3 regions of the Rubrivivax sp. JA1026 genome follow, and region 1 is predicted to be linked to each of the others. Evidence: predicted binding sites of a transcription regulator. Region 1 holds the regulator's gene; each other region holds the start of a gene.
The links. The regulator FNR, encoded in region 1, switches genes on or off when oxygen is low (the NO sensors DNR and NnrR bind a similar motif). The targets are predictions, from matches to a motif close to TTGATNNNNATCAA.
Positions count from the first base shown of each region.

Region 2: G5B56_RS14910 (DUF2249 domain-containing protein) is a predicted target of FNR. The motif match lies at 4,947-4,960, and genes of this name have one in related genera.
Region 3: G5B56_RS13425 (TraR/DksA C4-type zinc finger protein) is a predicted target of FNR. The motif match lies at 4,174-4,187, and genes of this name have one in related genera.

Region 1 is NZ_JAALCQ010000001.1:421,225-428,970, reverse strand. Features, by position in the region: gene G5B56_RS01965 (hypothetical protein) at 162-359, opposite strand; gene icd (NADP-dependent isocitrate dehydrogenase) at 563-1,819, opposite strand; gene G5B56_RS01955 (sulfite exporter TauE/SafE family protein) at 1,965-2,654, opposite strand; gene hemN (oxygen-independent coproporphyrinogen III oxidase) at 2,712-4,100, opposite strand; gene fnr (fumarate/nitrate reduction transcriptional regulator Fnr) at 4,288-5,031, shown strand; gene G5B56_RS01940 (hypothetical protein) at 5,080-5,313, opposite strand; gene G5B56_RS01935 (hypothetical protein) at 5,366-5,605, opposite strand; gene ccoG (cytochrome c oxidase accessory protein CcoG) at 5,629-7,119, opposite strand; gene ccoP (cytochrome-c oxidase, cbb3-type subunit III) at 7,133-7,746, opposite strand, start outside.
Region 2 is NZ_JAALCQ010000008.1:239,033-246,778, reverse strand. Features, by position in the region: gene ppdK (pyruvate, phosphate dikinase) at 1-772, shown strand, start outside; gene G5B56_RS14920 (FecR domain-containing protein) at 866-2,488, shown strand; gene G5B56_RS14915 (CHASE2 domain-containing protein) at 2,476-4,890, shown strand; gene G5B56_RS14910 (DUF2249 domain-containing protein) at 4,992-5,279, shown strand; gene ccoG (cytochrome c oxidase accessory protein CcoG) at 5,367-6,821, shown strand; gene G5B56_RS14900 (acyl-CoA dehydrogenase family protein) at 6,827-7,746, opposite strand, start outside.
Region 3 is NZ_JAALCQ010000007.1:174,805-182,550, forward strand. Features, by position in the region: gene G5B56_RS13405 (PAS domain S-box protein) at 1-264, shown strand, start outside; gene G5B56_RS13410 (M14 family metallopeptidase) at 378-2,075, opposite strand; gene G5B56_RS13415 (class II glutamine amidotransferase) at 2,134-2,901, opposite strand; gene G5B56_RS13420 (NAD(P)/FAD-dependent oxidoreductase) at 2,907-4,133, opposite strand; gene G5B56_RS13425 (TraR/DksA C4-type zinc finger protein) at 4,259-4,636, shown strand; gene G5B56_RS13430 (hypothetical protein) at 4,775-5,986, shown strand; gene G5B56_RS13435 (DNA cytosine methyltransferase) at 5,986-7,242, shown strand; gene G5B56_RS13440 (malate synthase G) at 7,252-7,746, opposite strand, start outside.

The DNA of each region.
Region 1 (7,746 bases):
GGGGCTCGCCGCCGCGGGCACCCCGATCTGATTTCGGGAAATCCCGCCCCGGACGGTTGCCGCACATATTGATTTCTATCAATATCTGAGGCAACGCCCGGCAAGGTGTTCAAGCCGAAACGAATATCGGCCACAGCCGGGGCCGGCGCGCCGACCCAGGATCACGAGCAGGACTTCGAGTCCCGCTTTTTCTTGCGCGCCGGGCAGTTTTTGCAGCGGGGTTTGCTGCGGCAGCACTTGCCAACCCGGCAGTTCAGCGCCGCAGCGGCATCCCTTGGACCCAGCTGACTCGGCCGGATCACGAACACCGGCCGCGCTCCGGCGATCCCGACGCCCGCGTTCGTCTCCACGTTCTTCATCACCCGCCCGGTCTCCTCGCTCGCCCACGCGCCCGGTTCGCCGGCGCCATCGCAGCAGGATGATGAAACAAGTTTCGATTCATGGGCTTCAGCGCGTCGATAGAAAGGCACTATCCATAGCGCTTCATCCCGCGCAGGGCCGACACATGAAAACGGCGCCCGCAGGCGCCGCAATCAGTGGACGACGGGCTTGAACCCGCGCCTCAGCCCATCTGCTCGATCATCACCTTGCCGAAGCCGGAGCACGAGACCTGCGTCGCGCCGTCCATCAGGCGCGCGAAGTCGTAGGTCACCTGCTTGCTCAGGATGGACTTCTCCATCGCGCTGATGATCAGGTCGGCAGCCTCGGTCCAGCCCATGTGGCGCAGCATCATCTCGGCCGAGAGGATCTCGGAGCCCGGGTTGACGTAGTCCTTGCCGGCGTACTTGGGCGCGGTGCCGTGCGTCGCCTCGAACATCGCCACCGAGTCCGACAGGTTGGCGCCCGGAGCGATGCCGATGCCGCCGACCTGCGCCGCCAGCGCGTCGGAGACGTAGTCGCCGTTCAGGTTGAGCGTCGCGATCACCGAGTACTCGGCCGGGCGCAGCAGGATCTGCTGCAGGAAGGCGTCAGCGATCGAGTCCTTGATGACGATGTCCTTGCCGGTCCTCGGGTTCTTGAACGAGCACCACGGGCCGCCGTCGATCGGCTGGGCGCCGAACTCGCGCTGCGCCAGCGCGTAGGCCCAGTCACGGAAGCCACCTTCGGTGAACTTCATGATGTTGCCCTTGTGCACGATGGTCACGCTGGGCTTGTCGTTGTCGACGGCGTACTGGATCGCCTTGCGCACCAGGCGCTCGGTCCCTTCCTTCGAGACGGGCTTGATGCCGATGCCCGAGGTCTCGGGGAAACGGATCTTCTTGACGCCCATTTCCTCGATGAGGAACTTGATGACCTTCTTCGCCTTGTCGCTCTGGGCTTCCCACTCGATGCCGGCGTAGATGTCCTCGGAGTTCTCGCGGAAGATGACCATGTTGGTCTTCTCCGGCTCCTTCAGCGGCGTCGGCACGCCCTTGAAGTACTGGATCGGGCGCAGACAGACGTAGAGATCGAGTTCCTGGCGCAGCGCGACGTTCAGGCTGCGGATGCCGCCACCGACCGGCGTCGTCAGCGGGCCCTTGATCGACACGACGTAGTCGCGCACTGCGTGCAGCGTCTCCTCGGGCAGCCAGACGTCGGGGCCGTAGACCTTGGTCGACTTCTCGCCGGCGTAGACCTCCATCCAGTGGATCTTGCGCTTGCCGCCGTAGCTCTTGGCGACTGCCGCATCGACCACCTTCAGCATCACCGGCGTGATGTCGAAGCCGGTGCCGTCGCCCTCGATGTACGGAATGATGGGCTGATCAGGGACGTTCAGCGAGAAGTCGGCGTTGACCGTGATCTTCTGCCCGCCCTCGGGCACCTTGATGTGCTGGTACATGAAAGAGGTCTCCACAAACCGCGCGTGCGGTGGGTCGTCGGGGAATGAATTCGCGGGAATTGATTCTAGGTCAACGACTGTCTGGCGACTGACGTGCCAGGGAGATCTCCGGACATCGGCTGGACACGCCGTGCCGGGCACGGCCTCAGGTGGCGCAGTAGGCCTGCCACTGCATCCACAGGCCGTGGCCGAGCGCCCAGCCGGACGCGAGCGCGAGCAGCGCGCCGGCGGCGCGCGTGGCCCAGGTCGTCGCAGCCGCCGAGGCCGACACGCCGAGGCGCAACCAGAGCATCGGCCCGAGCACCAGCCCGGCACCGCTGGCGACGGCGAAGGCCCCCATCGCGGCAGCGCCGGCGGCGGCGGTGTTCGCCAGCGCGGCGACGACCAGGGCCGACTGCAGCAGCCCGCAGGGCCAGGCCACCCAGAACGATCCCGCCGTTGCCGCGCGCGCCGGCCCCTTGATACGCTGCCAGCCGCCGGCGTCGGCCTGCGGCGCACGGCGCTGGGCACTGCGGCCGATGTTCTCCAGCCATTGCGGCTGGCGCCCCTTCCACACCAGCCAGACCCCGAGGGCCAGCGCCGCGGCGTGGGCCAGAGTCCACAGCGGCCGCAACGCGGGGCTCAGCTCCCCGACCGCGGACAGGAGGTTGACGCCGGACGCGACCAGCGCACCGGCCATCGCGTAACCCAGAACACGCGCGAGATGGAAGCTCCAGAGGGCAGCCGGCTGGCCGCGCGGCAGCACCGCGGTGCACGCCGCGCCGCACATCGCGATGCAGTGCGGCGCCCCGGCCAGCCCGAGCATCAGCGCGCTGACGACGAGCGCGAAGTCCACGCGGGGCCTTGCTGAGTCATGCGCGGATTATCCCGTTGCGGGATAACCCGTGCCGACTCAGATGATGCGCGAGAAGCGCTCGCGGTTGCCGCTGGCGCGCAGGTGCTTGTCGAAGACGGCGGCCACGCCGCGCACGTAGTACCAGCCCAGCGCGGTGATCTGGATCGAGTCGTCGTTCACCTCGACGAGACCGCCTTCGGCGAAGGGCTTGAGGTCCTCGATCTCGGCCGCGAAGTAGTCGCGGAACTTGATCATGTGGGAGAGTTCGATCGACTCGTACTCGACGCGCCCCTGGCACATGATGGCCATGATCACCGCCTGGCGCAGCAGGTCGTCGCGCGTCAGCGCGAGGCCGCGCACGATCGGGAATTCACCCTTGGCGATCGACTCGTAGTACTCGGGCAGGGTCTTGGCGTTCTGGCTGTAGGTCGCACCCATGCGGCCGATAGACGACACGCCCAGCGCGATCAGGTCGCAGTCGGGTTGCGTGCTGTAGCCCTGGAAGTTGCGGTGCAGGCGCCCCTGGCGGCGCGCCGCCGACAAGGCGTCACCGGGCAGCGCGAAGTGATCCATGCCGATGTAGGTGTAGCCCGCGGCGATGAAGCCGGCGATCGCGCCACCGAGCATCTTGATGCGCTCTTCGCCCTTGGGCAGATCCTCGGCGAGGATGCGGCGCTGCGGCTTGAAGCGGGTCGGCAGGTGCGCATAGGCGTACAGCGCGATGCGGTCCGGGCGCAGCTCGGCGATCTGCTGGATGGTGCGCGCGAACGACTCCGGCGTCTGCTTGGGCAGGCCGTAGATCAGGTCGGCGTTGATCGACTCGAAGCCGTTGGCACGGGCGGCGATCACGAGATCGCGCACGCTGTCATAGGACTGGACGCGGTGCACGGCCTCCTGCACCTCGGGATCGAAGTCCTGGATGCCGAAGCTGATGCGGTTGAAGCCGACGGCCGCCAGGCTGCGCAGCCGCTCCGGCGTCGCAGTGCGCGGATCGACCTCAATGGAGATCTCGGCGCCGGCGACGACCTTGAACGCGTCGCGCAGCGTGTTCATCAGCCGGGCGATCTCCTCGTCGGTGAGGAAGGTCGGCGAGCCGCCACCGAAGTGCAGTTGCGAAACCGTCTGCCCCTTGCCCAGCTCGGCGACATGCATCGCAATCTCGGCCTCGAGCGCATCGAGGTACTCGGTGCTGCGCTCGTGGTGCTTCGTGATGATCTTGTTGCAGGCGCAGTAGTAGCAGACCGATTCGCAGAACGGGATGTGGATATAAAGCGACAGCGGCGGCGTGCCGCCGACGGTGCTGCCTTCGGCTCGTTGGCGCAGCGCCTGCCGGTACTCTGCTGGGCCGAAGGCCTCGCCGAAGCGATCCGCGGTGGGGTAAGAGGTATAGCGGGGGCCGGGCACGTCGAGGCGCCTCAGCAGTGCTTCAGGAACAATCGTGTCCATAATTCATCCGGCCGTCATGCGGTACGGGCTGGACTGTGCCAAACCCCCACCTGACGGGCTTGATCTGCCTCAAGCGACACCCCGGGACGCGAGCGAAGAATCGCCCCTGCCCTTGAGCGACGTCATGAGCGATACTCGGGTGAACACCGCCACGCCGGACCGAACTGCTTCCAATCGTCGAACCCCTATGAACAACACGTCTTCCGGCATCCGGCTCGAACCGTTCAAGGTCGCGTGCTCGAGCTGCAATCTGCGAGAACTGTGTCTGCCGGTCGGCATGTCCAACGATCAGCTCGAGCGCCTGGACACGATGGTGGCAACGCGCCGTGCAGTGCCGCGCGGCGAGACGCTGTTCCGCGCCGGCGATCCGTTCCTGTCGCTGTACGCGGTGCGCACCGGCTTCTTCAAGACCTGCGTCTCGTCGGAAGACGGGCGGGACCAGGTGACGGGCTTCCAGATGGCCGGTGAACTGCTCGGCCTCGACGGCATCGGCACCGACCGCCACACCTGCGACTCGGTCGCGCTCGAAGACTCGCAAGTCTGCGTGATCCCGTTCCAGCAGCTGGAAGACCTGTCGCGCGAGTTCAGCGACCTGCAGCGCCAGCTGCACAAGATCATGAGCCGCGAGATCGTTCGCGATCACGGCGTGATGCTGCTGCTGGGCAGCATGCGGGCCGAGGAACGCCTCGCTGCCTTCCTCCTGAACCTGACCCAACGGCTGCAGACGCGCGGCTTCTCGCCGCATTCGCTGATCCTGCGCATGACGCGCGAAGAGATCGGCAGCTACCTGGGCCTGAAGCTCGAGACGGTCAGCCGCACCTTCTCGAAGTTCCAGGATGACGGCATCCTGGAAGTCAAGCAACGCCAGATCCGCGTGCTCGACCCGCAAGCCCTGCAGAAGCTCGTCAACGGCTCCTCGGCCGCCTGCTGAGACGGCTGCCCATACGCCAGACGCCGCGCACCGCGCGGCGTCTTGCTTTCAGCGGCCGCGAAAGCTGCGGCTGTTGATCTCGGCTTCGCTGCGCGACAGCAGCAGCGTCAGGCCCGCCGCCGCGGCCACGACCACCCACAAGGCGAAGAAGGCCACGGTGTAGACCGCCACCGGCTGCAGTTCGACCACCGCACCGCCGAGCCAGCGCAGCGAGGCCGGGTCGACGAAGGCGAACAGCGCCAGCTCGAGCACCACAGCCGCCATGAAGGCCGGCCAGAGCACGGCGCTCCAGTCTCTTGCCCGCCGCTTCATGACCGTGCCCGCGAAAAGCGCGTCAGGGCGCCGCCGTGGCGGCGTGGTTGCGAGCCGCGACGGCCGGCGTGTCCGCCTGCACCTGGCCGGATTGAGGAACCGAAGACGGCACCTCGGTGATCACCGCCTCGGCGCCGCGGATCGCGATCACGGCCGTCGACAGCGACGCGACGACGACCACCAGCGGACCGCCAAGGACCAGCCAGACCATGCCGATGCGCCACCAGGGCGTCGTGTCGCGGGAAACTTGATTCGGACTCATCAGGGACTCCTGTCGTGGCCGCTTCAGCGGGGGACGACGAAGGTGGAATTCTCGGAAGCGACCACGGAAGACGGATCCCGGGCGTCGGGCAGCCGGTCGACGTGGAACTGTATCGTGTGGGCACCGGGCCCTGCCTGCGTGGCGGTTTGCGGCGGCACGCGCAGCGCGATCGTCACCCAGCGGGCGCCGGCGGATTCGACGTCGAACTCCGGCTGCCCGTCGATCACCATGCCCGCCAGGCCTTCGGCACGCACGCGGTAGCGCTGCGGCGACTCGGTGGCGTTCATGACCTGCAGCCGGTACAGGTTCTCGATGTAGCCGTCGTCGACGATGCGGGCGAGCGACGCCCGGTCACGCACCACGTCGACGCGGAACGGGTGTCGAAGCGCGAGGCTGGCGGCGAATGCGCCGACGATGACGAACAGGATCGCGGTGTACACCAGCACCCGCGGCCGGAACACCCGCTGCAGCATCTGCCCGCGCGTCTGGTGCTGCGCCATGCCGTTCTGCGTGGCATAGCGGATCAGCCCGCGCGGGTACTTCATCTTGTCCATCACGCCATTGCAGACGTCGATGCAGGCGGTGCAGCCGATGCACTCGTACTGCAGGCCATCGCGAATGTCGATGCCCGTGGGACAGACCTGGACGCACAACCCGCAGTCGATGCAGTCGCCCAGCCCCTGGCTGCGCGCGTCGACCTTGCGCGAACGCGTGCCGCGCGGGTCTCCCCGCTCGGCGTCGTAGCTGACGATCAGCGTGTCCTTGTCGAACATCGCGCTCTGGAAACGCGCGTACGGGCACATGTACTTGCAGACCTGCTCGCGCATGTAGCCGGCGTTGCCCCAGGTGGCGAAGCCGTAGAACAGCGTCCAGAAGGTCTCCCACGGGCCGAGCGTGAAAGCGAACGCGGATGGCAGCAGCTCGCGGATGGGGGTGAAGTAGCCGACGAAGGTCAGGCCGGTCCACAGCGCGATCAGGATCCAGACGGTCTGCGTTGCGCTCTTGCGCCACAGCCGCTGGAAGTTCCAGGGGCCGGCATCGAGCCGCATGCGGGCGTTGCGGTCGCCTTCGAAGCGCCGCTCGACCCACATGAAGATCTCGGTGTAGACCGTCTGCGGGCAGGCGTAGCCGCACCACAGCCGCCCGGCCACCGCGGTGAACAGGAACAGCGCATACGCCGAGATCATCAGCAGCGCCGACAGGTAGATCAGGTCCTGCGGATACAGGACCAGCCCGAAGATGTAGAAGCGCCGCGCCCCGAGATCGAAGAGCACCGCCTGGCGCGCGTTCCAGTCGAGCCAGGGCAGGCCGTAGAACACGAGCTGCGTGATCCACACCAGCGCCCAGCGCCAGCCGTTGAACCAGCCCGAGACCGAGCGTGCGTAGATGCGCTTGCTCTTGACGTAAAGAGAAACGACCGCCTCGGTCGCGGCACCGGCTGTCGCCGGCGCCTCGTCCGAGGCGGCCGATGCCGGGACGGGCCGGTTGTCGAGGTCGGCCCGGGCCTGGCTCATCTCATGCTCCCGTTCAGCGCGTCGCGACGGTGCTCGTCTGCGACAGGCTCCAGACGTAGGCACCCAGCACGTGGATCTGCTCCGGGCTCAGCCGCGAGGCCTGCGCCGGCATGATGTTGACCTTGCCGTTGACGACCATGTCGACGATCGCCTGCTCGCCATAACCGTGCAGCCAGATCTTGTCGGTCAGGTTGGCCGAACCCACCGCCTGCATGCCCTTGCCGTCGGGGCCGTGGCAGGCCGCGCAGACCGCGAACTTCGCCTTGCCCTGCTGCGCCGCCACCTCGTTGTGCGGGCTGCCCGACAGGCTCAGCACGTACTGGGCGACGTTCTTCACGTCTTCGGGCGTGCCGACGGCTGCAGCCATCGGCGGCATGTTGCCGACGCGGCCGAGGGTGATCGTTTCCTTGATCTTGTCGAGCGTGCCGCCATGCAGCCAGTCGTTGTCGGTCAGGTTGGGGAAACCCTTGCTGCCGCGAGCATCCGAGCCATGGCACTGGGCGCAGTTGTTGGCGAACAGGCGCTCGCCGATGGCCATCGCCTGCGGGTCCTTGGCCAGCACCTCGGCGGGCTGGTCGACGAACTTCGCGTACAGCGGCGCCATCTGTTCACGCGCCTTTTCCATCT
Region 2 (7,746 bases), on a different contig from region 1:
CCGCCTGCTCGACCCGCCGCTGCACGAGTTCGTGCCGCACGACGACGCCGGCCAGCTGGCGATGGCGCGCGACATGGGCGTGTCGCTGGGCCGCATCAAGCTGCGTGTCGAGGAGCTGCACGAGTTCAACCCGATGCTGGGCCACCGCGGCTGCCGGCTCGGCATCAGCTTCCCCGAGATCACCGAGATGCAGGCGCGCGCGATCTTCGAGGCGGCGCTCAACGCCAAGGCGCGCGGCACCGCGGTGGTGCCCGAGATCATGGTGCCGCTGGTCGGCACGGTGCGCGAGCTCGACCAGCAGGCCGCGGTGATCCGCCGCGTCGCCGAGCAGGTGTTCGCCGAACGCGGCGAGACGCTGCACTGGATGCTGGGCACGATGATCGAGACGCCGCGCGCCGCGCTGATGGCCGACAGCATCGCGCGCAGCGCCGAGTTCTTCTCGTTCGGCACCAACGACCTGACGCAGATGACGATGGGCTTCAGCCGCGACGACGCGGGCAGCTTCCTGCCGCGTTACCTGAAGCTCGGGCTCTACGAGCACGACCCGTTCCGCTCGATCGACCAGAAGGGCGTCGGCCAGCTCGTCGAGATGGCGGTCGCCAAGGGGCGGGCGACGCGGACGGACATCGAGCTCGGCGTCTGCGGCGAACACGGCGGCGACCCGGCCTCGATCGCGTTCTTCCACCGCGCCGGGCTGCGCTACGTGAGCTGCTCGCCGTTCCGCGTGCCGATCGCGCGGCTGGCCGCGGCCCAGGCCGCGATCGCGGCCTGAACCGGGAATGCCGAACAGGCCCCGCCGACAGACTCCCGGCAACCTCACGGGACGGCCAGCGGCCGTTCGTCGAACGGCATGTCGTCCCCCCCGATGCACCGCGCTCCCCTGACCGGCCTGCTCGCGCTTCTGGCGCTGGCCGGCAGCGCCCATGCGGCGGCCGAAGGGCCGGTCTGGACCTACCGCGTGCGCCCCGGCGACACGCTGATCGCGCTGCAGGCGCGGCTGCTCGCGCCGGGCATCGGCTGGCAGGCGCTGCAGCAGCGCAACCAGGTTGCCGAGCCGCGCCGTCTGCCGGTCGGGCGCCCGCTCGAGATCCCCGTGGCCTGGCTGCGCGCGCAGCCGGTGCAGGCCGACGTCCTGTTCGTGCACGGCGAGGTCGAACTGCGCCGCGCCGGCGAGGCGCCGCGGCCGCTGGCCTCCGGTGAACAGGTGGCCGCCGGCGACGAGATCGTCACCGGCGCACGCTCGTCCTCGGCGGTGCTGGGGCTGGACGACGGCTCGCGGCTGCTCGTCGAGCCGGGCAGCCGCCTGCGTGTCGAGGCGCTGGACCGGCGCGGGGCCAGCGCCTACCGCGAATCGCGGCTGAAGCTGGAGAACGGCGGTGCCGAGGCCAGCGTGCCGCCGGCGCCGGCCTCGCCGCCGCGGCCGCGGCTGCAGATCCGCACCCCGGTCGTCAACCTCGCCGTGCGCGGCACCGAGTTCCGCGCCCGCAGCGACGCACACGGCACGCGGCTGGAGGTGCTGCGCGGCCGGGTCGCGGCCGGCGCCCGGCCGGTGGCCGCCGGCCGGGGCCTCGTCGCCACCGCCGACGGCGTGCAGCGCGCCCGGCCGCTGCCCACGGCGCCGGTGCTGGCGCTGCCGGCCGGCCCGGTGACGCGGCTGCCGCTGGCGTTCGCCTGGCCGCCGCTGGCCGGCGCCACCGCGTACCGAGCCCAGGTGCTGGACGCCGACGCCGACAGCCGGCTGCGGCTGGACGGCCGTTTCGACGAGGCCGCCGCCGAGTGGCCCGACGACCTGCCCGACGGCCGCTACGAGCTGCGTGTGCGCGCCATCGGCGCCGACGGGCTCGAAGGCCTGGACGCACGCGCCGGCTTCGAGCTGAAGGCGCGCCCCGAGCCGCCGATGCCGATGGCGCCTGCGCCCGCCGCCCGCGTCGACGCCGGCCGCGTGGCCTTCGCCTGGACACGCCACCCTCAGGCCGCGCAGTACCGCCTGCAGGTCGACACCGTGGCCTCGTTCGAGTCGCCGCAGGTCGAGCGCGAGCTGGTGGACACGGCGACGAGCGTCGATCTGGCGCCGGGCCGCTATTTCTGGCGCCTGCGCAGCGTGCGCCCGGGCGGCGACGCCGGGCCCTGGGGCGAAGCGCTGGCGCTGGAGGTCGTCGAGCCGCCTCCCGCGCCACCGGCCGTGCCGCCGCAGGCCGAGGCCCGGCACGACCGCGTGACGCTGGCCTGGCCGGCGTCGCCGCGGCCCGGGGTGCACTACGAGATCCAGGTCGCGCGCGACGCCGGCTTCGCCGCCCCGGTGCTCGAAGGCAGCTCGGACCGCGCCGCCTGGAGTTTCGAGCCGCCGGGCGCGGGCCTCTACCACGTGCGTGTGCGTGGTGTCGGCAGCGACGGCCGCCCCGGCGCCTGGGGCACGGCGCAGCAGTTCGAGGTGCCGGCCGCCTGGCACTGGTGGTGGCTGTTGCCGGCGCTGCTGTGGCTGCTCTGAGCCCCGGCCGGCGACGCTGGATCGTTCCCGCGGCAGGCCTGGTCGCCGCCGTCGTAGTCGGCGTCTCGCCGCTGCAGTCCTGGTGGTCGCAGCCGCTGCAGGACTGGGCGCAGCGCACCGCAGCGCCAACCCGGGCGCCCGCCGGGGTGCTGATCGTCGATGCCGACGACCGTTCGATCGAGGCCCTGCGCGGCACCGGCGCCTGGCCCTACACGCGCGACACCCACGCGCTGCTGATCGACGGCCTGCGCCGCCACGGCGCCCGGGCCGTCGTGCTGCAGCTGCTGCTGGCCGAGCGCCGTGACACCGTCGACGGGCGCCCGGTGGCCGGGCCGACGGCGGCCGGCCGCAGCGCCGACGGCCGCACGCTCGACGACCGCAAGCTGGCCGAGGTCGTCGGCCGCCCCGGCGCGCCGGTGGTGCTGGCTGCGGCCGGCGTCGACGCGCTGGCCGGCGCACGTGCCGCCGACGGCGAGCCGGCCGCGCAGCACTGGCGCGAGCTGCTGCTGCCGGCGGCCAGCGTGCGGCCCGACAACCCGGCGGCACTGCGGCTGGGCGTGGTGACGACACCGCTGGACGACGACGGCGTGCTGCGCCACGTGCCGCTGTGGCACGCCGCGGGCAGCCAGCGGCAGCCGTCGATCGCGCTGGCCGCGCTGCTGGCCGCCGGCGGCCATGTCGACGCGCGCTGGCCGGTCGACGAACGGGGGCGGGTGCAGCCGCTGTTCGGCCCCCAGGGCCGGGTCGAACGCATCTCGTACCGCGACGCGTGGACGCTCGCCGCCACCGATGTCGTCGACGGCGACCCGGGGCGTGCGCTGGCCGATGCGGTGCGCGGCCGCGTCGTCTTCGTCGGCAGCAGCGCGCTGCTGGCCGGGCGCACGATGACGGTGGCCGGCCAGGCCGACGCGACCGAGATCGCGGCGCAGACCTTCGCCGCGCTGCGCGACGGCCCGCTGGTGCGCACGGCCGGCGTGCCGCTGCAGGCGGCGACGCTGCTGCTGGCGCTGCTGCCGGCACTCGGCGCCGCGCTGACGGCCGCCGGCACCGGCGTGCTGCTCGCCGGCTCGGCGCTCGCCGCGCTGGGCCTGCTGGGGGCCGGCAGCGCGGCCATGGCGCTGGCGGCGATCAGCCTGCCGCTGGCGGCACCACTGGCGGCCCTGGTCGCGGCGCTGGCGGCGCTGCTCGTGCTGCAGCGCCGCGAGCAGGCCGAGTGCGAGCGCCGGCTGGCGCTGGAGCGCGAGATCGCGGCACGCTCCAGCGCCACCAAGTCGGCCTTCCTGGCGACCGTCAGCCACGAGATCCGCACACCGCTGAACGCCGTGCTCGGTGTCGCCGACCTGATGACGGCGACACCGCTGTCGGACGAGCAGCGCCGCCACGTCGACGTGTTCCGCCATGCCGGGCAGACGCTGGCCGCGCTGATCGACGACCTGCTGGACCTCGGCAAGATCGAGGCCGGCCGGCTGGAGCTGGTGGTCGAGCCGTTCGTGCTGCGTGCGTCGCTGGACTCGGTCGCGGCGCTGCTTCAGCCCCGTGCCGCGGCGAAGGGCTTGCGTTTCGTGCTCGACGTCGACGAGGACCTGCCGGCCTGGGTGAGCGGCGACCGGCGCCGCGTCGAACAGGCGCTGACCAACCTGCTCGGCAACGCGATCAAGTTCACGGCACGCGGCGAGGTGTCGCTGCAGGCGGCACGCTCGGCCGCCGGCGGCGTGCGCTTCACGGTGCGCGACACCGGCATCGGCATCGCGCCGGCGCAGCAGGCACTGGTCTTCGAGCCTTTCGTGCAGGCCGACGACCGCATCACGCGCGACTACGGCGGCACCGGCCTCGGGCTGGCGATCACGCGGGCGACGGCCCAGCAGATGGGCGGCGACCTGCGGCTCGAGAGCCGGCCGGGCGTCGGCTCGACCTTCACGCTGGAGCTGCCGCTGGCCGCGCACACCCCCGCGTCTGCGGCGCACACTCCCCCGGGGCCCGGTGCGGCGACGCCGGTGCTGCCGCCGCCGGAGGCCTGGCTGGACGGCGTGCTGCTGGCCGAGGACAACGAGCTCAACGTCTACATCGTCAGCGCGATGCTCTCCGGCCACGTCGGCCGGCTCGACGTCGCCGCCGACGGCCAGCAGGCGCTGCAGCGCCTGGAGTCCGGGCGCTACGACCTCGTCTTCATGGACATGCAGATGCCCGGCCTGGACGGCCTGGCGGCGACGCGTGAATGGCGCCGCCGCGAAGCCGAGCGCGGGCTGGTGCGCACGCCGATCGTCGCGCTGACGGCCAACGCCTACGACGAGGACGTGCGCGACAGCCGCGAGGCCGGCTGCGACGCCCACCTCGCCAAGCCGGTGTCGCGTGCCGCGCTACTCGAGGCGATGCAGCGCTGGGGCACGGCACCACGGGGCTGAAGCCGGCCGTCGAGCGCCGGCGACGTAAAGGTGCATTTGCCAAATTGCTTTGACGCTTGATGCGCGTTAACATGCTCGCGTCATACACCTTACGCCCGACCATGAGCTTCCCCAGCCCCTCCGTCCTGGACCTGCGCGGTGTCGCGCCGGCCGAACGCCACGCCCTCGTCTTCGGCCGCCTGGCCGAGCTGGCCGCCGGCGACGGCCTGCTGCTGGTCAACGACCACGACCCGGTGCCGCTGCAGCGCCAGCTGCACGAGCGCTGGCCGGGCCTGTTCAGCGTCGCCTACCTGGAAGACGGCCCCGCGGCCTGGCAGCTCGAGATCCGCAAGGCCGTGCCGGCCGAAGCCGCCGGCTCGTGCTGCTCGGGCGGCCGCTGCTGCGGCTGAGCCGGCGATGACCTGGGTCGTCACCGAAGCCTGCCTGTGCGGCCGGCCAACGGACTGCGTCGGCGTCGGCCGGAAGCCGGGGCCGCGGTGAAGCACGAACGCGCCGGCGTGATCCCGATCCGCCCCGTCGCCGCTGCCGCCGGGGCGCCGGAAGTCGTGTCGCTGGTCCAGAAGCGCCAGCCGATCCATGCCCGCGCCGTCAGCGGCCGCTACGCCACCTGGCGCTGGGTCTTCGTCTGGCTGACGCAGCTCTTCTTCTACGGCCTGCCGTGGCTGGAGATAGCCGGCCGCCAGGCGGTGCTGTTCGACATCGACGCGCAGCGCTTCTACCTCTTCGACCTGGTCCTCGTGCCGCAGGACCTGATCTATCTGGCGGCGCTGCTGGTGCTGTCGGCGCTGGCGCTGTTCTTCTTCACCGCGGTCGCCGGCCGGCTGTGGTGCGGCTACGCCTGCCCGCAGACGGTCTACACCTCGATCTTCATGTGGATCGAGCGCCAGTTCGAAGGCGACCGCCTGGCGCGTTTGCGCCTGGACCGCGCACCGTGGAGCGCCGGCAAGCTCGCGCGCCGCAGCGGCAAGATCGCCGCGTGGACCGTGTTCAGCCTCGTCACCGGCCTGACCTTCGTCGGCTGGTTCACGCCGATCCGCGAACTGGTGCCGGCGACGCTGCAGGGCGACATCGGCGGCTGGAGCGCCTTCTGGGCGCTGTTCTACGGCGCCTTCACCTACGGCAACGCCGGCCTGCTGCGCGAGCAGATGTGCAAGTACATCTGCCCCTACGCACGTTTCCAGAGCGCGATGATCGACCGCGACTCGCTGGTCATCGCCTACGACAGCGGCCGCGGCGAGCCGCGTGGCGCACGCTCGAAGAAAGCCGACGCCGGCGCGCTGGGCCTGGGCTCCTGCGTCGACTGCACGCTGTGCGTGCAGGTCTGCCCGACCGGCATCGACATCCGCCACGGCCTGCAGAACGAGTGCATCGGCTGCGCCGCCTGCATCGACGCCTGCGACGGCGTGATGGACAAGATGGGCTACGCACGCGGCCTGATCCGCTACTCGACCGAGAACGCGGTGGCCGGCGGCTGGAGCCGGCGCGAGACGCTGCGCCGCGTGCTGCGCCCGCGGGTGCTGATCTACGGCGCGCTGCTCGCGGCGCTGACGCTGGCCTTCGCCGCCAGCCTGGCGCTGCGCAGCCCGTTCCAGTTCGACGTGCTGAAGGACCGCAGCACGCTGGCGCGCCTGGTCGACGACGGTGCGATCGAGAACGTCTACCGGCTGCAGGTGACGAACCGCAGCGAACAGCCGCAGAAGCTCGCCGTCACGGCCGAAGGCCCGGCCGGGCTGGTGGTCGACGCCCCGCCGATCACGGTCGACGCCGCCGGCGCCGCCCAGGTCGTCGTGCGCCTGCGCCTGCCGGCCGAGACCGCAGCGCCGCTGGCCGGGCAGTCGGTGCCGGTGGCCTTCGTGCTGAGCGCGGCCGCGCAAGACGGCCAGCCGGCGCTGTCGCGGCGCGAGAAGTCGACCTTCCTCGTGCCGCGCTGAAGCCTTCAGGCCAGCGCGCGGCCGATCAGGATGCGCTGCACGTCGCTCGTGCCTTCGTAGATCTGGCAGACGCGCACGTCGCGGTAGAGGCGCTCGACCGGGAAGTCGTTGACGTAGCCGTAGCCGCCGAAGGTCTGGATCGCGGTGCTGCAGACACGCTCGGCCATCTCGCTGGCGAAGAGCTTGGCCATCGCCGCTTCCTTCAGGCAGGGCTGGCCGGCGTCCTTCAGTGCCGCCGCATGGTGCACCAGCTGGCGCGCGGCCTCGATCTGCGTCGCCGCGTCGGCGAGGCGGAACTGCACCGCCTGGTGCTCGAAGATCGGCTTGCCGAAGGCGACGCGCTCCTTGGCATACGCGGTGGCTGCCTCGAACGCCGCACGCGCCATGCCGACACACTGCGAGGCGATGCCGATGCGCCCGCCTTCCAGCCCCGACAGCGCGACCTTCAGGCCCTCGCCTTCGGCGCCGATGCGGTGGGCCGCCGGCACGCGGCAGCCTTCAAAGACGATCTGCGCCGTGTCGCTGGCGTGCTGGCCCATCTTGTCCTCGAGCCGGGCGACGACGTAACCCGGCGTCGAGGTCGGCACCAGGAAGGCGCTGAAGCCCTTCTTGCCGGCGTCCTTGTCGGTGACGGCGATGACGATCGCGACGTCGCCGTTCTTGCCGCTGGTGATGAACTGCTTGACGCCGTCGATGACGTAGTCGTCGCCGTCGCGGCGCGCCGTGGTCTTCAGGCCCGAGGCCTCGGAGCCGACTTGCGGCTCGGTCAGGCAGAAGGCGCCGAGCATCGCCCCGCGCGCCAGCGGGCGCAGCCATTGCTGCTTCTGCGCTTCGTCACCCCAGGCCATCAGGATGCTGCAGACGGGGCAGTTGTTGACGCTGACGATGGTGCTGGTGGCGCCGCAGCCAGCGGCGATCTCCTCGA
Region 3 (7,746 bases), on a different contig from region 1:
GCGGTGGAACGTGCCGCGGCCTGCGGCCAGCCCTTCGATGCCGTGCTGATGGACGTGCAGATGCCGGTGATGAGCGGCTACGAGGCGACACGCGCGCTGCGCTACCGCGAGGCCGGCCGGCGCCTGCCGATCATCGCGCTGACCGCCGCGGCGCTGGTCAGCGAACGCGAGGCCGCGACCGCCGCCGGCATGGACGACTTCCTGACCAAGCCGATCGACGCCGACAAACTCCGCGAGACCCTCGCCCGCTGGGTGAGGAACTGACCCCCCCCGAAGCGCCTTCGGCGCTCCCCCTCAAGGGGGCGCCGCCGGTGGCCCGGCAAAGCCGGTCCACGGCGGCAGCTTGACTGCGACGAGCAAGCCCCGTCGCAGCTCCTTCAGTCGAGCGTGACCTCGGTGCGCACCGTGCCGGCGCGGTCGGCGCTGGCGACGAGCCCGATCGCCGCGCCCCGCGGCCCCTGCACGACCCACTCGACGACCGCGCGGTCGGCGGTGATCTCGCGCTGCGGCAGGAAAGCCTGCAGCGACTGGCGCGGCGCGTGGCCGTCCAGGTGCGGGCCTTCGATGCGTTCGCGGCCGGAGATCAGCGTGCACTCGGGCGGCAGGTGGATGCGGAACACCGTGCCGCGCACCGTCTTGCGCTCGATCGCACGCTTGCTGATGTTCGACGGCAGGTAGCCGGCGTTGCCGACGGCCAGGCGCACGCGCCAGGTGTCGGGGCCCAGCGCCCGCACCTCGGCGCGCAGCAGCTCGAGCTTCGGCAGCGACAGCGCGAGCTGCGTCAGCCAGGCCGGGAAACGTGCCGCCTCGCGTTCGCGCAGCGCCGGCGGCGGGTTGCGCCAGTAGTTCATGCGGTCCCAGCCGCCGAGCTCGACCATGCCCAGCTGCGGGTGGCGGAACGGGTACCAGTCGACGTGCGCCTGGCCGCCGCACTGCTCGTCGCTCCACTTCAAGAGCTTCAGGTCGTCCTCGGGCGGGTGGTCGCGGTACCACTCGATCCACTTGTAGTCGGTGATGCCGGCTTCCTTGTTCGGCGCCCAGATCTCGACCGTCCAGAACAGCGCCCCGAGGTGCTCGTAGACCCAGTCCTGGGTGCCGGTGATGACTTCCTTCGGGTGGTACTTGAAGTCGTGGAAGCTGCTGATCGCCGGGTAGCCGGTGAGCCTGGCGCCGATGTCGGACAGGCGCTTGTAGATCCACAGGTCCTCGGGCGTCATGTCGTCGTCGGACTGGGTGCCCATCGGCCGCAGGATGACGCCGCTGTGGGTGTGGAAGCTGACCGCGGCGCCGACGTTGGGGTGGCGCACGAGGAAGTCGACCATCGCCCGCACCTCGGGCTCGCTGGCCGGGTAGGGGCCGGCGCCGAGCTGCTCGAACTCCTGGCGCCAGTAGGCGGGGAAGTTGCGGTTCAGGTCCAGACCCTCGACGTCGCGGTTTGCGCTGATGCGCACGCCGTCGAAGTGCTTCAGCGTGCCCTCGGGGATCAGCCGGTAGTACTCGCCGCCGAACTCGCCGGGCTCGCGCGCGACCATCAGCCGCGGTTCTTCGGCGTGTTTCTTCCACGGGCCGTGCGGGTCGGGCACCCGCATGTAGAGGATGCGGCCGTCGCCGTCGACGTCCTCGATCGTCAGGCCGTCGACCGGCTCCTCGGCATACGGGTAGGGCCGCGTCGACGAGCGGATGTGGCGCGGGCGCTCGGCCAGCGCTAGCTCGGCACCGTCGGGGTTCAGGCGCGGGCAGAGGTAGACGGCGCGCGTGTCCAGCAGCTGGCGGATCTTCTCGTCGCCGGCTTCGTAGCCGGTGACGAGCTGGTGCAGCCAGTACAGGCAGGCGGTGCTGGCGGTCAGCTCGGCGGCGTGGATGTTGCCGTCGACCCAGAACGCAGGCTTGTCGACGTCGGCGCCGGTGTCGGGGTTGGTCAGCACCACCAGCCAGATGTCGCGACCCTCGTGGCTCTTGCCGATGGACTCCAGCCGCACGAGCCCGGGGCGGGCGGCGGCGTAGTCGGCCAGCAGGCGCGAAAGCTCGGCGTGGCGGTAGAAGACGTCGAAGCGGGGGACGGGAATGGCGGCCATGGTGTCGTCGCGGCGGGAGACCGCGGCGATTGTGGCCCGCGCCGGCCGTGCGTGGGGCTCAGGGGCAGCGCCGCAGCCGGCACTCGCCGTCGACGAAGACACGCAGCTCGCCCGGTGCGAACGCCGACCAGGGCTCGCCGGCGGTCAGCGGCTCGGTGGCGACGATGGCGACGCGGTCGCCGGGCTGGGTCAGCGCGGCGAAATCGACCGTCAGGTCCTCGTCGGCCAGCGTCGCGGCGCCGAACGGATGGCGGCGCTCCAGCGAATGCAGCTTGGTCGAGCCGTGCGCCCACAGCGCCTGGCCGTTGGACAGCAGCAGGTTGAACGTGCCGTGGCGCGCCGGCAGCGGCAGCAGCTCGGCGAGCGTGCAGGTCAGCTCGTCGATGCTCGGCAGGTCGGCGTGGGCCTTGTCCAGCTCCTGCATCAGCCAGCAGAAGGCGCGTTCGCTGTCGGTGTCACCCACCGGGCGGAAGGCGCCGTGCAGCCGCGGCGCGAAGTCCTTCAGGTCGCCGTTGTGCGCGAACACCCAGTAGCGGCCCCACAGCTCGCGCACGAACGGGTGGGTGTTCTCCAGCGCGACGCGGCCCTGCGTCGCCTTGCGGATGTGGGCGACGACGTTGAGGCTCTTGATCGGGTAGTGCTTGACCAGCTCGGCCACCGGGCTGGTGCGCGCGCCGTGGTGGTCGATGAAGTGGCGCAGCCCGCGCTCCTCGAAGAAGCCGATGCCGAAGCCGTCCTTGTGCTCGTCGGCGCGGCAGGCCAGACCGGCGAAGCTGAACATCACGTCGGTCGGCGTGTTGGCATTCATGCCGAGCAGCTGGCACATCGCGGTTACTCGAACATCAGTTTGGTCATGCCGCGCCAGCTGAGCAGGCGGCCGGGGTTCTGGCGCTCCTCGAGCACCGCGCTCATGCGGCGCAGGATGCGCGGGCTGCGGCGCGCGCGCCAGACGACGAGGTCGGCCAGCCAGGGCAGGCGGTTGACGTGCGCGGCCTTCTCGTAGAGCTCGAAACGCGGCTTCAGGCCGGCCAGCGCGGCCTCGTGGCGGGCGCGCACCGCGGCATCGTCGCCGCCTTCGGCCAGCGCGGCGGCGGTCAGCAGGCCGGTCTCCAGCGCCTTGCCGATGCCCTCGCCGGTGAAGGCGTAGGTGCTGCCGGCGGCTTCGCCGGTGACCAGCAGCCCGGGGCGCGACCAGCGTGCGCCACCCAGCGAGCAGCGCAGCGGCGCGCCCTTCCAGTCGCCGCGCAGCTCGCCGCGCGCCAGCAGGTCGGCCGCCGGGGCGTGCACCGCGGCGAAGGTGTCGAGCATCCGGCGCAGGTTGACCTCGCGCATCGAGGCCCGGCCCCCTTCTTCGCTGGCGTGGCTGGCGGTCAGCCCGACCCCGACGTTGAAGGTGCCGCCCGGGCCGGGAAAGATCCAGCCGTAGCCGCCCGACAGGCGCGGGTGCCAGACGATCTGCAGCTCGCGCAGCGTCGCCGCGAGCTCCGGGTGGTGCAGGTAGCCGCGCAGCGCGACGCTGCTGGGCGCGCGGCGCTCGCAGACGCCGGCGGCGACCAGCGGCGGCGCCGCGGCGCCAGTGGCGAGCACGACCCAGCGTGCACGCACCTCGTGTTCGATGCCGTCGCCACGCAGCCGGGCGCCGACGACACGTTCGCCGTCGAGCAGCGGGGCGACGAAACGCCACGGCGCGGCGAAACGCGCCCCGGCCGCACGCGCGGCGCGGCAGACGATGTCGTCGAGATCACGCCGCGGCAGCACCGCCAGCGTGCCGGGCACGTCGACGTGGCCGCCACGCGGCGCGACGCAGCGCACGTGCGCGGCGCGCAGGGCGCGGTCCATCACCTCGTCGTGCACGCCGAGCACACGCAGCGCGGCGTGGGCGTCGGGGATCAGGCCGTCGCCGCAGACCTTGTCACGCGGGAAGACGTGCTGGTCGACGAGCAGCACGTCGTGCCCGGCCGCGGCGAGCGTGCGCGCGCAGGCGCTGCCGGCCGGGCCGGCGCCGACGACGAGCACTTCGCAGGCAGCCGGAAGCACGGGAGGCGACACGCGGCCCATTGTAGGGAGCGCGGCCGGGGCCGCCGCGGCGGGCTGCGGCTTGATGAACCTCAATTCAGCACCCGACAGCGCGGCGCAAGATGAGCCGCACCGAGGCTCCCGAGAGCCCTGCCGAGGAGAAGACGATGTCCACCCAACTGACGGCGGGCCAGCGGGCATGGCTGGAAGCCGCGCTCGTGCAGCGGCAGCACCAGCTCGACCGCCGGCTCGAAGACCACCACCAGGGCCTGTCGCGCGCCGAGCACGCGCACGAGCTGCGCGAGCAGGATCACGACGACCAGCCGCAGCGTGAGGACGAGCGCGACGTCGACATGGCGCTGTCCGACCTGGAGCTGCGTGAACTGGGCGAGGTCAGCGCCGCGCTGCGCCGGCTGCAGGCCGGCGCGTACGGCCGCTGCGCCGACTGCGACGAGGCGATCCCGTTCGACCGGCTGAAGGCCGAGCCCTGGGCGCTGCGCTGCGTCGGCTGCGAGAGCCGGCGCGAACGCCGGCAGCGGTCCTAGGATCAGTACCTAGCGCCGCACGGGCATACCGTACTCCCCCGCGTAGACGTGCCACGCGCCCTCTCTGGGGGGCGTTGATTCGGCTTTGGCGGCGTGCTTTAGTCCGACCGAGCGCTGCCGAATCTCGAAACGCCGGCCATGCTCAGGCCGAACCTAAACTGCTGCTCCATCCATCAGAACACCGCGCTTCCAGCGAAAACAATGGCAGGGTTCAAGTACGAACAGTGGCAGGTCAAGCGCGCAGCCAAGCAGCCGCTGCTGGACTTCCTAGTCGAAGGCCTTCAGGCCGCTGGTTGCACCATCGTTTACGTAAGCGATGCGGGACTCGCACCGTTTCACATCACCTTCGACACTCCGCTCGGCGAACGGCACGGCGTACTTGCCTACGCGTTCCTGGCCAACTCCAAACTCACTCGCAATCGTCCCGCTGACGAGCATCGCTTCCAGATCAAGTATGGCGGCGACCCAACGTTGCGGCTTCCCTTGGAGCAGGATCCGTCGCGGTTGGTGACGACGATCTTTGTCGGCATCGACCCGAAGGAGGGCATCCTGGTCGGCGCCGACCCGGTGCTGCACGACCAGACGCGCATGTTCATCAGCCTGGAGTTCAAGCGGGCACATGCCGAAGCAATCGCCACGGCAGGATGGCACGCCTGGGAGCGCGACAGCCGACGCCGGGAGGGAGAGCCCATCGAAACGCTGGTAGGCGTCGCAAAGCGTCGTGTCTTGGACTTCATACGCTTCGAGCGGCTCGCGCATGGCCTGGACGCGGGACACCGGCAGTTGCTCGCAGAACAGTTCTTCGGCAGCCCAGCGCTCTCCGAGTCGGGGACGCATGCGCTGACTAGCGAACTGAGCATGTCGAGCCAACAAGTCCTGGACCTCATCCAGAGCGCGAGCCGGCTAAAGATGGCCGTCCGGGGCTGGGTCGCGGAGCACCATCTGGAGCAGTACCTACAACGCGTTCCTGGCGTCCGCGACTGTCGCAGGCTCGACCAAGAAGGCCGCCCCGATATCGAACTCCGATTCAGGAACCGGGGGCCAATATTGATTGAGTGCAAGAACGTGCTGCGTCAACGGGCGGCTGATGGCTGTCCTCGCGTCGACTTCCAGCGCACGCGTGCCTCCAAGGGCAACCCCTGCTCGAGGTACTACCAACCCGAGGACTTCCAGGTGCTCGCGGCCTGCCTCCACGCCGTGACTGAGCGCTGGGAGTACCGGTTCATACCGACGAAGGCGCTGCCTCCTCATGCCAAGTGCTCGGGGAGAATTCAGAGCGCCCTGAAGGTAGGTGCCAACTGGCACGAAAATCCGGCAGACGCCTTCGCCCTCATTGCCGCCGCACCCTGATGTCCAAGCAGTTTTCCGTCCTCAGTCTCTTCACAGGTGTAGGCGGCCTGGACTACGGCTTCGAGGCCGCCGGCTTTGAAACCCGAGTCGCACTTGAGTGGGACCACCAGTGCTGTGAGAGCCTGCGGGCCAGCCGACCATGGCCGGTGATCGAGGACGACCTGCTGAAGACGCCAACCCAACGCATTCTTCAGGCGGGCCGGCTGCGCTCCGGCAGTGTCGACATGCTGATCGGTGGTCCGCCCTGCCAGCCCTTTTCCAAGAGCGGTTGGTGGAAGTCCGGCGATAGCCTCCGCTTGGAAGACCCTCGCGCCAACACACTGGCGGGCTACCTGCGAGTCCTCGAAGAGGTACGCCCGAAGGCATTTCTTCTCGAGAACGTCGAGGGACTCGCGTTTGGCGGTAAGGATGAAGGGCTACGGCTGTTGCTGCAGGCGATCGGCCGGATCAATGTTGCATCCGGCACCGCGTATCGCCCCGTCGTGGTCACGCTGAACGCGGCCGACTATGGGGTGCCGCAAACACGAACACGCGTCTTCGTCATCGGCAGCAGGGATGGCCGAGTCTTCGTACCACCACCACCAACGCACCGCGATCCGTCACTTCCCCTGGAAGAACATGAGGCCTGGGTTACGGCCTGGGACGCCATCGGGGATCTCGACGTTGAGGGCGTGGCGGATGAAGATACGTGCCTAACAGGCAAGTGGGCTGACTTGCTTCCTTCGATTCCAGAAGGGCAGAACTATCTCTGGCATACGGACCGCATGGGCGGCGTGCCACTTTTCGGGTGGCGTCGTCGCTACTGGAACTTTCTGTTGAAGCTGTCAAAAGATCGGCCAGCATGGACCATACAGGCACAGCCCGGTCCAGCTACTGGGCCGTTCCACTGGAAGAACCGACGCCTGACGATCCGCGAACTGAGTCGAATCCAGACCTTCCCCGAAGACCTCGTCGTCACGGGCGGCAGAGTCGAAGCGCAGCGCCAAGTGGGCAATGCCGTCCCCAGCCTGCTTGCAGAGGTGCTCGCACGGGCTATCCGCCAGCAGTTCTTTCGTAGTCCACTGAAGCGCGAGCGGCCGGAACTTGCCGTGGCACGTCGTACTCCGTGTCCTCCGCCCGAGCAACCGGCAGACGTACCGGCGAAATACTTGTCTATGGCCGGAACTCATGCGCCCCATCCGGGGACAGGGCGCGGGTTCCTCTACCAGCAGGCAGAGCAGCAGACAGGGACGCTGTTCGCGGACGCCGAGGCTTGACCGACGCGCTTAGGCCGCGGCCTTCACCTTCAGCCGCCAGGCGTGCAACAGCGGCTCGGTGTAGCCGGACGGCTGCTGGGTGCCCTTGAAGACCAGGTCGCAGGCGGCCTGGAACGCGGCGCTGTCCTTGGCACGGCCGGCCATCGGGCGGTAGGCCGGGTCGCCGGCGTTCTGCTGGTCGACGACCTTGGCCATGCGCTTGAAGGTGGCACGCACCCGCGCCTTGTCGACGACGCCGTGCTCCAGCCAGTTGGCGATGTGCTGGCTGGAGATGCGCAGCGTGGCGCGGTCTTCCATCAGGCCGACGTCGTGGATGTCGGGCACCTTGGAGCAGCCGACGCCCTGGTCGACCCAGCGCACGACGTAGCCGAGGATGCCCTGCACGTTGTTGTCGAGCTCCTGCTGGATCTCGGCGTCGCTCCACTTGGCCTTCTTGACCACCGGCACCGTCAGCAGGCCTTCGAGCAGGGCCTCGCGCTCGGCGTCGACGTCGGTCTTCTCCAG